DNA from 2 places in the Streptacidiphilus cavernicola genome. Region 1 is predicted to be linked to the other one. Evidence: riboswitches for the same ligand, from Rfam matches in the RefSeq annotation. Region 1 holds a riboswitch; the other holds the start of a gene.
What was found. Region 1 has a riboswitch for glycine ahead of gcvP (aminomethyl-transferring glycine dehydrogenase). Riboswitches for the same ligand answer to the same signal wherever they lie in the genome.

Region 1 (8,012 bases):
CCCGAGCCGCTCGGCGCAGCCGAGCAGGGCGACGGGCTGATCGGCTACCGCGGCCCCACCGCCTGTGCGGCGGCCGGGATCACCTACCGCCAGCTGGACTACTGGGCCAGGACCGGGTTGGTCGAGCCGACCGTCCGGGCGGCGCAGGGCTCGGGCACCCAGCGGCTCTACGGCTTCATCGACGTGCTGCTGCTCAAGGTGGTCAAGCGGCTGCTGGACGCGGGCGTCTCGCTGCAGAGCATCCGGGCGGCCGTGGTCCACCTGCGGGCCTGCGGCGAGCCGGACCTGTCCGGGATCACCCTGATGAGCGACGGCGCCTCGGTCTACCAGTGCACCTCGCCGGACCAGTTGGTGGAACTGCTGCAGGGCGGCCAGGGGGTGTTCGGCATCGCGCTGGGCGCGGTCTGGCGCGAGCTGGAGACAGCGCTCGGGCGGCTGCACGGGGAGCGCGCCGACACCGGCGAGACCCTGGTCGGCTTCGATCCCGGCGACGAACTCGCACGTCGGCGCAACCGCGCGGGCTGAACCGGCGTCCGCAGTCGTCAGAGCCCCGAAACGGGGCGCGGACGACAGCTGGGGGTCGGGATGGCGGCGTGGCCGCGCGGGCTTGGGCGGGCGTGGGTCGGTTCGGGCGGTGGCCCGGGTCGGCGGTGGGCCGCGGCCCTGCGGACCCGGCGCGGGCAGCGGCGGGCCTTCCAGGCGCTGGTGGTCTTGGCGGTACTGGTGTCGCTGCCCCCGGCCTGGCTCTACGTCGCCGAGGGCGGTCGGCTGCGCACCGTGGCCGACGCGCCGAGCGCCCCGGTTGCGGTGGTCTTCGGCGCCGGGCTGGTGAACGGCACGCCGTCCCCCTACCTGGCCCACCGGCTGGACGCCGGGCTCGCCCTCTACCGGGCCGGGAAGGTCAAGGCGCTGCTGGTGACCGGGGACAACGGGCACGTCGGCTACGACGAGCCGGACGCGATGCGGACCTACCTGGTCCAGCACGGGGTCCCGGCCGACCGGGTGGTTCGCGACTACGCCGGCTTCGACACCTGGGACTCCTGCGCCAGGGCGCACCGGATCTTCGGGGTGGACCGGGCGATCCTGGTCAGCCAGGGCTTCCACATCCGCCGGGCGGTCGCGCTGTGCGAGGCGGCCGGGATCGACTCCTACGGCATTGCCGTCGACGAGCCGCACGACGCGACCTGGTACTACGGCGAGGTGCGGGAGCTTCCGGCGGCGGGCGAGGCGGCGCTGCAGGCGGCCCTCCGGCCCGACCCCTCGCTGCTCGGTCCGAAGGTGGACACCCTGGCGCGACTGCCTCGTTAGACTCACCGGCCATGACCGAACTGGATGAGCACGGCAGGCCGGAACCCCCGCTCGCCGGCGACGAGGCCGCCGCCCTCACGGGCTCGCTGGAGCGGCTGCGGGCGACCCTGGCCTGGAAGTGCGGCGGCCTGGACCGGGCCGGGCTGACCGCGACTGTCGGCGTCTCCTCGGTGACCCTGGGCGGGCTGCTCAAGCACCTGGCCGCGGTCGAGGGCACCCACTTCTCCCGGCTGCTGCTGGCGCGGGCCCCGGAGGCCCCGTGGGACGCGGTGGACTGGGACGCCGACCCGGACTGGGAGTGGCGCACGGCCGCCGAGGACAGCCCGGAGCAGCTGATGGCGCTCTGGCAGGACGCGGTGGCCCGCTCCCGCGCGGTGCTGGAGCAGGCGCTGAGCAGTGGCGGGCCCGAGCAGCCGGGCCGGTTCAGCACCGCGGCCGGGGAGTCCCCCAACCTGCGGCGGATCCTGATCGACCTGATCGAGGAGTACGCCCGGCACATCGGCCACGCCGACCTGATCCGGGAGTCGGTGGACGGCCTGGTCGGCGAGTGAACCGGAACGGCTCCGTCCGGAGTGCTCGCGGCTGAGGCCGACTGTCAGTGCGGTGCGCGATGATCGGGGCATGCGGGAGCTTCCGTCGATCCTCCACCTGGACATGGACGCCTTCTTCGCCTCGGTGGAGCAGGCGTCCAAGCCCAGCCTGCGCGGAAAGCCGGTGGTGGTCGGCGGCCTGGGCGGGCGCGGCGTGGTCGCCACCGCCTCCTACGAGGCCCGGGTCTTCGGGGTGCACTCGGCGATGCCGATGGCGCAGGCCCGGCGGCGCTGCCCCAACGCGGCCTTCCTGATCCCCAGGTTCGAGCTCTACCGGCAGGTCAGCGAGTTCGTGATGGGCCTGCTCCGGCAGCTGTCCCCGCTGGTCGAGCCGCTCAGCCTGGACGAGGCCTTCGTCGACCTGGAGGCCGGCCCCTACGGCGAACTGCTGCGCGAGAGCGGTCCGGTGGGCGGCGCGGCGCTGGCGCGGGCGCTGTCCGAGGACCTGCGGGCCGACATCCTGGCCGGGGTCGGGCTGACCGCCTCGGTCGGCCTGTCCGGCACCAAGTTCCTCGCCAAGATCGCCTCTGAGCAGGCCAAGCCGGACGGCCTGGTGCTGATCGAGCCGGGCCGGGAGCGCGAGGTGCTGGACCCGCTGCCGGTGCGCGCGCTGCCCGGGGTCGGCCCGGCGACGGCGGAGACGCTGCGCCGGTTCGGCATCACCCGGGTCGCCGAGGTCGCCGCCACCTCGCAGGACGAGCTGGTCCGGCTGCTGGGACGGGCGCACGGGGTCGGCGTGCACGCCCTGGCGCTGGGGGTGGACGAGCGCGCGGTGGTGGCCGAGCGGGACGCCAAGTCGGTCTCGGTGGAGGACACGTTCGAGGTGGACCTCGCCGACCGGGAGCGGATCAGGGCCGAGCTGGACCGGCTCGCCGAACGGTGCGTGCGGCGGCTGCGGGCGGCGGGGAGGTCCGGCCGGACCGTGGTGATCAAGGTGCGCCGGTTCGACTTCTCCACGCTGACCCGCTCCGAGACGCTGCCCGCGCCCACCGACGACCCGCTGGTGATCGCGTCGATGGCCCGGCGGCTGCTGGAACAGGTGGAGCTGACCGGGGGCGTGCGGCTGCTGGGGGTCGGCGTGTCCGGCCTCGCCGACTTCACCCAGGAGGACCTGTTTGCCCAGGCCCAGGCCTTGCGGGAGGCCGAGGAGGAACGCTTCGCGGAGCTGGAGGCGGAGGTCGCGGCGGCGGAGGCTGCGCAGGCGCGGGACGCGGAGGCGGCGAGGGGCGGTGCGGCTGGGGCGGAGACGGTCGGCGGGGCGGGGGGCGGTCGGGATGCGGTGGGGGGTGCCCGGCTCGGGGGCGCCGCTGGTGCCGAGGCGGAGGCGGTCGGGCGGGCGGTGACCGGCGGACCGGACACGGGGTCGGCCGGGGCGGGGCCGGGCGCGGGAAACGTTCGCGGCTCAGGCACGGGCCGTCCCGGCGGTGCGGGCAGTGGCGACGCCGGGGCTGCCGTGACCGGGGACGCCGTGATCGGGGATGCCGGGGCTGTCATGGCCGCTGTGACCGGCGTAGCCACCGCGGACGACGAGGCCGCGTACGGCGGACCCGCGGGGCCGCGGGGGTTTCATCCCGGGAGCAGTCGGGTCGCCGGGCGGCGTTGGATGCCCGGTCAGGACGTCACCCACGTCGAGTACGGCCCCGGCTGGGTGCAGGGCAGCGGGGTGGGGCGGGTGACCGTCCGGTTCGAGCTGCCGTGGGCCGAGCAGCCGGGCCGGGTCCGCACCTTCGCGGTGGACGACCCGGCGCTGGAGCCCGCGGACCCGCCGACGATCGCCCGCGGGGCCGCGTAGCGCACACGCGGCCCCGCGGGCGGGATCGGACGAGGGTTCGGCAGGGCCTCAGTCAGGGCCTCAGGCGCCGATGGCGTGGCCGGGCAGGTCCGGGCGGCCGGGCGGGGTCGAGGACGGAACCGACGGCGCGGAACCGGTCGACGATCCCGGCTGCGACTGCGGAGACTGCGGCGACTGCCCGGCCGCAGTCGGCTGGCCGGTGCCGGGCACCGGGGTCGGCCCGGTCGGGCGGGTGTTGTCCAGCACCTGGATGTGCTCCCGGTGCAGCTCGTCCCGGACGATCTCCTCCTCGGTGACCCGCTCGGTCACCAGCCGGATCCGCTCCACCGGGACGATCGCCTTGCGGACCACGACGCGCTGCTCGTGCAGGGTGACCTCCTCGGTGCTCTCGGCGATCTCCTGCTCGGTCAGCTGGGCCCGCTCCTCCGCGCCGACCGGGACCCGCTCGACCCTGATCCGCTCCCGGATCACCGGCACCCGGCGCTCCACCTGCTCGGCCGTGACGTACTTGCGCAGCCGGGCACGGCCGAGGACGCGCCACTCGGTGGAGACGTCCAGCCGCTCCTCGCGGCAGACGAACTCGATCGGCTCCGGCACCGCGGTCCGGGAGAGGTCGCCCAGCGACTCCCCGGTCGAGCCGGTGTCCGCGCTCTGCGCGGCGGCGCGGGGGAGCGGGTCGCTGAGCGGATCCGTGAGCGGGTCGGTCAGCGGGTCGGGGCGCGGCGCGGCCTTGGCCAGCGAGGGGGTCGGCTCGGCCGGGGCGGACTGCGCCGACGACGGGGACGCCATGAAGGCGGCGGTGCGGCTGGTGTCCGCGGCGGCCGGGGCCGGGCGGCCGACGGCCTCGGCGGGCTGGGTCCTGGCCGGGGCGGGCGGGGCGATCGGGGTGCGTCCGTCGGTACCCGAGGCGGTCGCGGCGACAGCGGCGGCGGCAGCGGCCGGGGCGGCGGCGCCCGCGGTGCCGGTCGCCGCAGCCGCGCTGCCCGGCGCGGCAGCGGCCGGGGAGCCCTTGGCCGCTGCCTCGCCCGCACCGGACTTGCCGTTGCCCTCCGGCACGTCCAGGCCGTAGTAGCGGTAGAGCTGCAGCTCCTGCTCGGGTGAGAGGTGCTGGCCCACGCCGAAGTCGGGGGAGTCCTTCACCTGGGACTTGTCGTAGGGGACGCGCAGTTCGTCGCTGACGAACTCGCTGCTGGTCAGTGGAACGAAGGCGTCGCGGCCGAACAGTCCGGTGCGGACCGCGGCCCACTCGGGACGGCCGGAGGCGTCGTCGAGGTACACCTCGTCGACGGTGCCGATCTTGTCGCCGTTGCGGTCCACGGCCTTGTGGCCGATCAGGTCCCTGGGGTCGATATCGGTCTGCACGCTCGTCCACTCCTCACGGCGGGGATGCGCCCTGTCCGATCGCGCCGTCCGATCGCGCACGCGCGCAGCCACTCAGGGCAATACTGGTCAACTCATACGAAAAGGCACAAAGATCGATTTGTCGAGCGCTGGGCTGCCGTGCGGGTGTGTCGCTGGGCCATTCGAGCTCGGCATGGGGCACGCTGATAGTCTTGGCGGTGACCGGTCGAGCGCGCGCGGGAGAGTCCGTGCACCGCCGCGGCGCCGAAGGAGCAACTCCTCCCCGGAATCTCTCAGGCATCCGTACCGTGCGCGCGAGGTCAACTCTGGAAAGCAGCGGTCCGTCCAGCACGGCCGCTCACCGACGGTGAAAACCGGCCTCGGCCGGTGAAGCTCTCAGGTTCACATGACAGAGGGGGAGGTCGTCCCGGCACACCCACTGTGCCACTCGGGTCCGACCAGGAGGCTTCCCCGCCATGAGCTCCCCGACTTCCCCCTTCGACCAGTCGCTGTTCGAGCACCGGCACATCGGGCCCGACGCCGACGCGCAGGCCAAGATGCTGGCCCAGGTCGGCTACAGCAGCCTGGACGAGCTGACCGCCGCCGCCGTCCCGGCCGCGATCCGCAGCCTGGAGGCGCTGGACCTGCCCGCCGCCCGCTCCGAGGCCGAGGTGCTGGCCGAGCTGCGCGAGCTGGCCGGGCGCAACCAGGTGCTGCGCCCCATGATCGGACTCGGCTACCACGGCACCTTCACCCCGCCGGTGATCCTCCGCAACGTGCTGGAGAACCCGTCCTGGTACACCGCGTACACGCCGTACCAGCCGGAGATCTCGCAGGGGCGGCTCGAAGCGCTGATCAACTTCCAGACCGTGGTGGCCGACCTCACCGGGCTGCCCACCTCCGGCGCCTCGCTGCTGGACGAGGGCACCGCCGCGGCCGAGGCGGTCGCGCTGGCCCGCCGGGTCGGCAAGGTCAAGGGCGGCGTCTTCGTGATCGACGCGGACACCCTGCCGCAGACCGTCGCGGTGATCCGGACCCGCGCCGTCCCGGCGGGCGTGGAGACCGTGGTCGCCGACCTCAGCGCGGGCATCCCGGCGGAGCTGGCCGAGCGCGGCGTCTTCGGCGTGCTGCTGCAGTACCCGGGCGCGTCCGGCGCGGTCCGCGACCTCGCGCCGGTGATCGCGCAGGCGCACGGCCTCGGCGCGATCGTCGCGGTGGCCGCCGACCTGCTGGCGCTGACCCTGATCGCCTCCCCCGGCTCGCTCGGCGCGGACATCGCGATCGGCACCACCCAGCGCTTCGGCGTCCCGATGGGCTTCGGCGGGCCGCACGCCGGCTACATGGCGGTCCGCGCCGAGTACGCCCGCAGCCTGCCCGGCCGCCTGGTCGGCGTCTCGGTCGACGCGGACGGCAACCGCGCCTACCGGCTGGCGCTGCAGACCCGCGAGCAGCACATCCGCCGCGAGAAGGCCACCAGCAACATCTGCACCGCGCAGGTGCTGCTCGCGGTGATGGCCTCGATGTACGCGGTCTACCACGGCCCGGACGGGCTGCGCGCGATCGCCGCCCGTACCCACCGCTACGCCGCGGTGCTGGCCGAGGGCCTGCGCGCGGGCGGCGTCGGGACCGTCCACGCGGAGTTCTTCGACACCGTCACCGCCCGGGTGCCCGGACGCGCCGCCGAGGTGGTCGAGGCGGCCCGGCTGGCCGGGGTGAACCTGCGCCAGGTGGACGCCGACCTGGTCGGGATCTCCTGCGACGAGACCACCACCCGGGCCGACCTGGCCGCGGTCTGGGCCGCCTTCGGCGTGCCCGACGCCGACCCGGACGCGCTGGCCGGGACCGTCGGCGAGCAGCTGCCGGAGGCGCTGCGGCGGGACCAGGACTACCTGAGCCACCCGGTGTTCCACGCGCACCGCTCCGAGACCGGGATGCTGCGCTACCTGCGCAAGCTGGCCGACAAGGACTACGCGCTGGACCGCGGCATGATCCCGCTGGGCTCCTGCACCATGAAGCTCAACGCGACCACTGAGATGGAGCCGGTCACCTGGCCGGAGTTCGCCGAGGTGCACCCGTTCGCGCCGGAGCGGCAGGCCGCCGGCTACCTGACCCTGATCCACGAGCTGGAGGACCGGCTGGCCGAGCTGACCGGCTACGACAAGGTCAGCCTGCAGCCCAACGCCGGCTCCCAGGGCGAGCTGGCCGGGCTGCTCGCGGTCCGCGCCTACCACCACGCCAACGGCGACACCCAGCGCGACGTCTGCCTGATCCCCTCCTCCGCGCACGGCACCAACGCCGCCAGCGCGGTGATGGCGGGGATGCGGGTGGTGGTGGTGAAGACCCTGGTCGACGGGGACGTGGACGTCGCGGACCTGCACGCCAAGATCGAGCAGCACCGGGACCGGCTGTCGGTGCTGATGGTCACCTACCCGTCCACGCACGGTGTGTTCGAGGAGAACATCGCCGACATCTGCGCCACCGTGCACGAGGCCGGCGGCCAGGTCTACGTGGACGGCGCCAACCTCAACGCCATGGTCGGCCTGGCCAAGCCGGGCACGTTCGGCGGCGACGTCTCGCACCTGAACCTGCACAAGACCTTCTGCATCCCGCACGGCGGCGGCGGCCCCGGCGTCGGCCCGGTCGCGGTGCGGGCGCACCTCGCGCCGTACCTGCCGAACCACCCGCTGCAGCCGTCGGCCGGACCGGCCACCGGGGTCGGCCCGATCTCGGCCGCGCCCTGGGGCTCGGCCGCGATCCTGCCGATCTCCTGGTCGTACGTGCGGCTGATGGGCGGCGAGGGGCTGAAGCGGGCGACCCAGGTCGCGGTGCTCAGCGCCAACTACATCGCCAAGCGGCTCGCGCCGTACTTCCCGGTGCTCTACACCGGCCCGGCCGGGCTGGTCGCGCACGAGTGCATCATCGACCTGCGTCCGCTGGCCAAGTCGGCCGGCGTCAGCGTGGACGACGTGGCCAAGCGCCTG
Region 2 (8,012 bases), on a different contig from region 1:
CTGGTGCTGCGCGCCGCGATGACGGTGCTGAAGCCGTTCGGCTTGCCGCAGAGGGCCAGCTCCGACTTCGCCTTGTCGTCCTGCGCCTTGCCCGCGGCCAGGCCGTACGGGTCGTAGTTGTCCGAGCCGAGGGTGGTGGGCGGCAGCATGTTGGTCGCCAGCGCGCCGGCCCACTTGCCGCCGCGGGAGGTCTGCTGGTCGGTGCCGCTGGTCGCGTACTCCACGGCCTTGCGGCAGTGGATGTTGTCGAACGGGGCGACCTTGGTCTGGATCGAGATGTAGCGGATGGTCGACGCCGGGGCGTCCACCGCGTTGTTCTTGAGCGACGGGGTGGTCAGGATCTTCGCCTGGGCGGCGGTCTGCACACCGCGCTGGCCGGCGTCGATGTCGGCGGTGCCGGCCAGCAGCTGGCTGTCGACGTCGTCGGCGTTGGTGTCGATGGTGAAGTCGTAGGCGTCCGGCAGGGCCTTGCGGATCGGGTCCGTGCTGGCGTCCCACTGCGGGTTGCGGACGAAGGTCAGCGACTTCTGCGGGGTGTACGAGCCGATCTTGTACGGGCCGCTGGACTCGGGGTGCAGGGCGTACTTGGCGCCGGTGTCCTTGCTCGGCTCGACCGGCGAGGCCGAACCCATGGCCAGGTGGAACAGGAAGTCCGAGTTGGGCTCGGACAGGTGGAACACGATGGTGCTGTCGTCGGGGGTCTCCACCGACTTCAGGCCCATCTTGTTCGGGTCGGTGTCCTTGTACGGGCCGGGGTACTTCTGGCCCTCGTCCAGGTCCTGGATCAGGTAGGTCGGGCCGCCGGGCAGGACGTCCTGCGCGAAGCTGCGCTCGATGCCGTACTTGATGTCCTTGGACGTGATCGGGTTGCCGTCCTCGAACTTGATGCCGCTGCGCAGCTTGAAGGTGTAGGTCTTGCCGTCCGCGGAGATGGTCGGCATGGCCGCGGCCAGGTCCGGCGCCAGCGTGGTGCCGGCCGCGCCGGGCTGCATCGGGTAGGCGACCAGGGTGCGGGTGTAGAGCTGCTGGAGGTCCCAGACGAAGGCGTAGTAGCCGATCGCCGGGTCCAGCGAGTCCACGTCCTGGGTGCTCAGAAACTTGATCGTGCCGCCCTTTTTGGTGGACGGGTTCACGATGCTGGTGGCCGCGGCGTTGAAGGTGGAGCCGCCGGACTTCGACGAGCCGCCGCCTCCGGTGCTCTTGCTGCTGCTGCCACAGGCCGAGACGGTCATGACGCCGACGATGCCGACGGCCGCGAGTGCCATGGTGCGCTTGTTCACTGGATGCCAACCTCCGAGAGTGACCAGTGGAACGCCTGGTCAGTGGTGAAGTGCCGTACCGGGCGGGAAACGCCGGGGCGGGACGTGCTAGTTGCCCTTGGGGTCCAGGGCGTCACGCAGACCGTCGCCGAACAGGTTGAAGGCGAGGACGGTGATGAAGATCGCCAGGCCCGGGATGACGAGGTCGGGCAGGTCGATCGTGTAGTACTGGGTCGCGTCCGAGAGCATCTGCCCCCAGGAGGGCGTCGGGGGCTCCACACCCACGCCGAGGAAGCTCAGCGCCGCCTCGTTGAGGATGTTGGTCGGGATCATCAGGGTGGTGTAGACGAGGATCGGGGCGACCAGGTTGGGCAGCAGTTCCTTGATCAGGATGTGGATCCGGCCGGCCCCGAGGCTGCGGGCCGCCTCCACGAACTCCCGCTCCCGCAGGGACAGGGTCTGCCCCCTGACGATGCGTCCGATGTAGGGCCAGCCGAAGAAGCCGATCACGAAGATCAGCACCAGGACCCTCGGGGTGCTGCCCCCCATGCCGAAGATCTTCGCCGGGACCACCGAGACCAGCGCGATCGAGAAGAGCAGCTGCGGGAACGAGAGCAGCACGTCCATCGAGCGGCTGACCACGGTGTCGACCCAGCCGCCGAGGAAGCCGGCGGCCATGCCCAGCAGTACGCCGATGACCACGGCCAGCGCCGCCGCCCCGAAGGCGACGATCAGCGAGACCTGGGCCCCGTAGACGACGCGGGCGAAGATGTCGCGGCCGTTGCTCGGCTCCAGGCCGAGCCAGTGCGAGCCGCTGATGCCGCCGAGGAAGCCCTTGGGCAGGCCGATCCCCAGGTCCCCGATGTCCAGCTGGTCGGAGTGGAAGTCGTCCGGGTTCTGGCCCTCGATCCGGACCAGCAGCGGAGCGAGGATGCCCACCAGGATCAGCAGCAGGACCACCACGCCGCCGCCGAGGGCCACCTTGTCGCGCTTGAGGCGCTCCCAGGCGATCCGGCCGGGCGAGCGGCCGACGATCTTCTCGGGCGCGACCGTGGGGTCGGCGGTGACCTCCAGGGTCGCGGTTCCGGAGTCGTGAAGTGGCGCAGTCATGAGTGGAGAGACCCCCAAGCCGGTGGTGACCGGCACACGGTGCCCGGTCGACCCGCCAGGTCGTGAGTCCTGGTCAGGACGCGGACCGATCGACGTGGTCGAAGTTCACAGTTGGTGCCAAGTGCTGTGGAACGGGATTGCGGTGACGATGCATCAGACATTTGCTGACATGCAGTGACGAACCGGACATCCTGGCTCCCCGTTCCGCTGCCGCATCTGCGTCACTCTTCAACACGGCGGGAAGCCTTCGCCAGACTCCCCGGTTAAAGGATGCATAACCGTGACCTGCGGAGATACATGATCGCATGGCCCGAATACGCTTCTTCACATGTCCGTTACATGCGCTATGCGCAGCAGATTGACGCGTGTAGACGACATTCCCGCAGGTCAGGCGCACAATTGTCACCACTGCCCCGAGTGTCATGGCACCGCGGGCAGCCGGAACCACCGGCTCCGAGGACCGGTTCACGGCGTCGGGTTCATGGCGCCGGGTTCGGCGTCGGGTGAACCGTCAGAGCCGCGGGTAGCCGTATCCGCCGCCGGTCACCGGGCGGTCGAAGAAGGGCAGCGCGCGGACCTGGAGCCAGAGCGCCACCGGGTCGAACGGGTCGGACATCGCCACCGTGGACACCGCCACCCCCTCCGGGGCGCCGGGCAGGGCGTGCCGCATCATCTGCCGCACCGACTCCACCGCGGGCGGGCTGGAGTCGTACAGGTCCAGACCGATCACCAGGTACGGGCTGCCCCAGGCGGGTTCGACCCAGGCCCGGCGCAGCGAGCGGACCGCGGGGGTGCCGTGGGCCGCCTGGTTCAGCAGCGCGTAGAAGCGGTCGGCGGGGACGGCGGGCTCGCTGATCCGCAGCGGACCGGCCGGCAGCCGGTCCAGGCCACCGGCGATCCGGCGCAGGTCGGCCCAGGGCAGGCCGACCCCGCCGCCGGGCTGATGCGGGTTCAGCCACAGCCCCCAGCGCTCGCGGTAGAGCGCGGCGGCGATCTCCCGCCCGGGGCTGACCTGGTACGCGCGGCTCCAGCCGCTGGCGGCGAGCTGCTCCGGCGAGGTCACGCAGGGCGCGTAGCCCGCGCCGCCGACCTCCATGTTCCCGTACTGGGCGTCGGGACGGCCGGGTTCGCCGTGCCAGAGCAGCATCCAGACCTGGCCGTCGCCGACCGCGCGGAGCAGCGACTCGTAGGTGTCGAACCGTCCCGGCGCGACCTCGCGCAGAGCCTGCTCGATGGCGCCCCCGCCGCCTGACTGGACCACTGCTACCCGCTCCCCTGGCCGTGCCGCGCCGTGCGTTCGAACGGCAAGCCTAGTGCCCGGAGCGGTCGCGTTCGAAGAACGGGGCGACCGACATCCGCATCCAGTCACCGACCGGGTCGTAGGCGGAGTCGAGCAGGACCACGTCCAGCGCCCAGGGCAGCGGCTCCGCGCCGAGCGCCCGGCCCAGCGCGGCCACCACGGCGTCCCGCAGCTCCGGGGTCTCCGGCAGCGCGCGGTCCAACTCGACCCCGACGAACAGCTTCTCCGGCTCGGCCTCGACCTGCGCCAGCACCCGACGGGCCGTCAGCACCAGCCCGGTGCCCGCGAGTTCGTTGACCGCGGCGGCGAGGAAGCCGAGCGGCTCCTCATGGGGCTCCGGCTGGCGCAGGCCGACCCTGGCGCCCTCCGGCAGCGGGGCGCCGTGCGAACCGACCACCGGTCCGGCCACGACCGCGCCCGCCCGCAGCTCGACCACCCCGGCCGCGGGGATCGGGATGCCCACCGCGCCCTCCGGGTTGACCACGATGCCGACGCCCAGCGGCATCCCCAGCGCCAGCTCGTGCACCGGGGCGACGGTGAACGCCATGTTCCCGGCGATCCGGCGGAACTGGTCCTCGGAGCTGAACACCGGCACGAAGGGCTGTCCGGCCAGCTCGGTGGTCGGCAGCGCCAGCGTCCCGCCGTCCGGGCCGCGGCCGCCGGGCAGCGGGACCCAGACCTGGCTCCGCCGCAGCACCTCCACCACCCGGGGGGTCGCCCCCGGGTCGCCGACCGCGGCGACCAGCACCCGCTCCAGCTCGTTCGCGGGCCAGCCCTGGGCCTGCGCCGGGATCGTCGGGTGCTGCATCTGTCTGCTACCGCCGTTCGCTCTGCCGTTCGCTCTGCCGTGCGCTCTGCCGTGTCGTCGCCGCACGGTCGTGCCCGCAGGCCAGGGTAGCGGGAGGGCCGGGCCGGGTCAGCGTGTCGCACGGTCCGGGGGCCGGGCATGCCATGATGGGCGCGGTCCACAACTTCACACAGGCCGTTTCAGCCCGCGCGGGAGAGCCAGGCCGTCCCCCGGACCCGTCCGGAGGGGCGCAGTCGGCGCCGAAGGAGCAAGCCCTCCCCGGAATCTCTCAGGCACAGCTACCGCACGGGTGAGGCATATCTGGAAAGCGGCCGGCGCGCTCCTCGGAGCAGCGAGCCCGGCCCACCAACGGTGCAAGCCGCACCCCGCCCGCCCCCGACCCGCCGCTCGCGGCACCGCCCCGGGGCCGGACGGACGCGGTGAAGCTCTCAGGTCGCAGCGACAGAGGGGGAGCCCTGCCGCAGCATGTCCTTGAGAGCTTAGGAGCGCCCCCATGAGCCTGCGACACACCGCACTCGACACCCTCCATCGCGCCCTCGGCGCGACCATGACCGACTTCGCCGGCTGGGACATGCCGCTGCGGTACGGCAGCGAGCGCGAGGAGCACATCGCCGTCCGTACCCGGGCCGGGCTGTTCGACCTCTCCCACATGGGCGAGATCGCCGTGGTCGGCCCGCAGGCCGGGGAACTGCTGGACCACGCGCTGGTCGGCTTCGTCTCCGCGCTCGGCCTGAACCGCGCCCGCTACACCATGATCTGCGCCGAGGACGGCGGCATCCTGGACGACCTGATCGTCTACCGCACCGACCAGGACGCGTTCCTGGTCGTCGCCAACGCCTCCAACGCCCAGTTGGTGCTGGACCAGCTGACCGCCCGCGCGGAGGGCTTCGACGCCGTCGTACGGGACGACCGGGACGCCTACGCGCTGATCGCGATCCAGGGCCCGGAGGCCACCGCGATCCTGGCCTCGCTCACCGACGCGGACCTGCCGGGGCTGAAGTACTACACCTGCCTCCCCGCCACCGTGGCCGGCCGTCCGGCGCTGCTGGCCAGGACCGGCTACACCGGCGAGGACGGCTTCGAGCTGTTCACCGCCCCCGGCGACGCCGAGCACCTGTGGTCCGCGCTGTCCGCCGCGGGCGCCCCGGCCGGGCTGGTCCCGTGCGGGCTCTCCTGCCGCGACACGCTGCGGCTGGAGGCCGGGATGCCGCTGTACGGGCACGAGCTGAGCACCGCGCTCACCCCCTTCGACGCCGGGCTCGGCCGGGTGGTCCGCTTCGACAAGACCACCAACGGCGGCGCGTTCGTCGGCCGGGCCGCGCTGGAGAAGGCCGCGGCCGAGTCCGCGGTGCCGGCCGGGGGCAGCGGGAAGGGACGGGTGCTGGTCGGCCTGGTCTCCTCCGGCCGCCGGGTGCCGCGCGCCGAGATGGACGTGGTCTCGGCCGAGGACGGCACGGTGATCGGCTCGGTCACCTCCGGCGCCCCGTCGCCGACCCTCGGCAAGCCGATCGCCATGGCCTACGTCGACACCGCGCACGCCGAGCCCGGCAGCACCGTCGCGGTGGACGTCCGCGGCACCCGCGAGCCGGTCGAGGTGGTCGCCCTGCCGTTCTACCGCCGCGCCCGCTGAGCCGCGGCGCCCTCGCCGGGCCGGGCCCTCCCGCCCGCCGAGCTGCCGCACTCCCGCCGGGCCGGGCCCTCCCGCCCGCCCGCCGACCTGCACCTTCCCGCCTTTTGGTCCGTTTCACCTCGACCACGACCGATCCTGGAGAATCTCCCCATGAGCAACCCCCAGCACCTCACCTACAGCAAGGAACACGAGTGGCTGACCGCCGTCGAGGACGGCGTGGCGACCGTGGGCATCACCGCGTACGCCGCTGACGCGCTCGGCGACGTCGTCTACGTCCAGCTGCCCGACGTCGGCCAGACCGTCACCGCGGGCGAGACCTGCGGCGAGCTGGAGTCGACCAAGTCGGTCAGCGACCTCTACACCCCCGCCACCGGCGAGATCGTCGAGGTCAACCAGGCCGTGGTGGACGACCCCGCGCTGGTGAACTCCGCCCCCTTCGCTGAGGGCTGGCTGTTCAAGATCCGACTGGACGGCGCCCCCGAGGGGCTGCTGACCGCCGAAGAGTACGCCGCCCACACCGGCGCCTGAGCCCGCTTCTGAGGGAAAGACCACCACCATGACGGTTCTGAACCAGTCCCTGCACGCACTCGACCCCGAGGTCGCCGCCGCGGTGGACGCCGAGCTGCACCGCCAGCAGTCCACCCTGGAGATGATCGCCTCCGAGAACTTCGCCCCGGTCGCGGTGCTGGAGGCGCAGGGCTCGGTACTCACCAACAAGTACGCCGAGGGCTACCCCGGCCGCCGCTACTACGGCGGCTGCGAGCACGTCGACGTGGTCGAGCAGCTGGCGATCGACCGGGTCAAGGAGCTGTTCGGGGCCGAGGCCGCGAACGTCCAGCCGCACTCGGGCGCCTCGGCCAACGCCGCCGCGATGTTCGCGCTGATCAAGCCGGGCGACACCATCCTGGGCCTGGACCTGGCCCACGGCGGCCACCTGACCCACGGCATGAAGATCAACTTCTCCGGCAAGCTCTACAACGTGGCCGCGTACCACGTGGACGCCGAGACCAACCTGGTCGACATGGACGAGGTCGAGCGGCTCGCCAAGGAGCACCAGCCGCAGCTGATCATCGCGGGCTGGTCCGCCTACCCGCGGCAGCTCGACTTCGCCGCGTTCCGGCGGATCGCCGACTCGGTCGGCGCGCTGCTGATGGTCGACATGGCGCACTTCGCGGGCCTGGTCGCGGCCGGGCTGCACCCCAACCCGGTGCCCTACGCCGACGTCGTCACCACCACCACGCACAAGACCCTCGGCGGTCCGCGCGGCGGCGTGATCCTGTCCAAGGCCGAGTGGGCCAAGAAGATCAACTCCGCGGTCTTCCCCGGCCAGCAGGGCGGCCCGCTGGAGCACGTGATCGCCGCCAAGGCGGTGGCCTTCAAGGTCGCCGCGACGGACGAGTTCAAGGACCGGCAGACCCGGACCCTGGAAGGCGCCCGGATCCTCGCCGACCGGCTCACCCGCCCCGACGCGGCCGAGGCGGGCGTCTCCGTCCTGTCCGGCGGCACCGACGTGCACCTGGTGCTGGTCGACCTGCGCAAGTCCGAGCTGGACGGCCAGCAGGCCGAGGACCGGCTGCACTCGGTCGGGATCACGGTCAACCGCAACGCCGTGCCGTTCGACCCGCGTCCGCCGATGGTCACCTCCGGCCTGCGGATCGGCGCCCCGGCGCTGGCCACCCGCGGCTTCGGCGCCGAGGACTTCGCCGAGGTCGCCGACGTCATCGCGGAGGCGCTGAAGCCGTCCTTCGACGACGCGGTGCGCGAGGCGCTGGCCGCGAGGGTCGCGGCGCTGGCGGCGAAGCACCCGCTGTACCCGGAGCTGTAGCGCCCCGGCGGGCCGGGGCTCCCCTGGCCCACCGCTCTCCTGCCCCACCGCTCCCTTGCTCGACCGCTCCCTTGCTCGAC

Region 2: linked by a shared signal. The riboswitch ahead of gcvT (glycine cleavage system aminomethyltransferase GcvT) and the one ahead of gcvP (aminomethyl-transferring glycine dehydrogenase) in region 1 are both predicted to bind glycine.

The regions. Positions count from the first base shown of each region.
Region 1 is NZ_JBHFAB010000032.1:8,682-16,693, forward strand. Features, by position in the region: gene ACEZDE_RS30600 (MerR family transcriptional regulator) at 1-525, shown strand, start outside; gene ACEZDE_RS30605 (SanA/YdcF family protein) at 703-1,308, shown strand; gene ACEZDE_RS30610 (mycothiol transferase) at 1,320-1,859, shown strand; gene ACEZDE_RS30615 (DNA polymerase IV) at 1,930-3,690, shown strand; gene ACEZDE_RS30620 (PRC and DUF2382 domain-containing protein) at 3,751-5,052, opposite strand; glycine riboswitch at 5,259-5,350, shown strand; glycine riboswitch at 5,351-5,454, shown strand; gene gcvP (aminomethyl-transferring glycine dehydrogenase) at 5,508-8,012, shown strand, end outside.
Region 2 is NZ_JBHFAB010000024.1:73,490-81,501, reverse strand. Features, by position in the region: gene ACEZDE_RS26920 (ABC transporter substrate-binding protein) at 1-1,280, opposite strand, end outside; gene ACEZDE_RS26915 (ABC transporter permease) at 1,368-2,369, opposite strand; gene ACEZDE_RS26910 (enhanced serine sensitivity protein SseB C-terminal domain-containing protein) at 2,881-3,630, opposite strand; gene ACEZDE_RS26905 (enhanced serine sensitivity protein SseB) at 3,680-4,477, opposite strand; glycine riboswitch at 4,657-4,771, shown strand; gene gcvT (glycine cleavage system aminomethyltransferase GcvT) at 4,971-6,107, shown strand; gene gcvH (glycine cleavage system protein GcvH) at 6,258-6,635, shown strand; gene glyA (serine hydroxymethyltransferase) at 6,664-7,932, shown strand.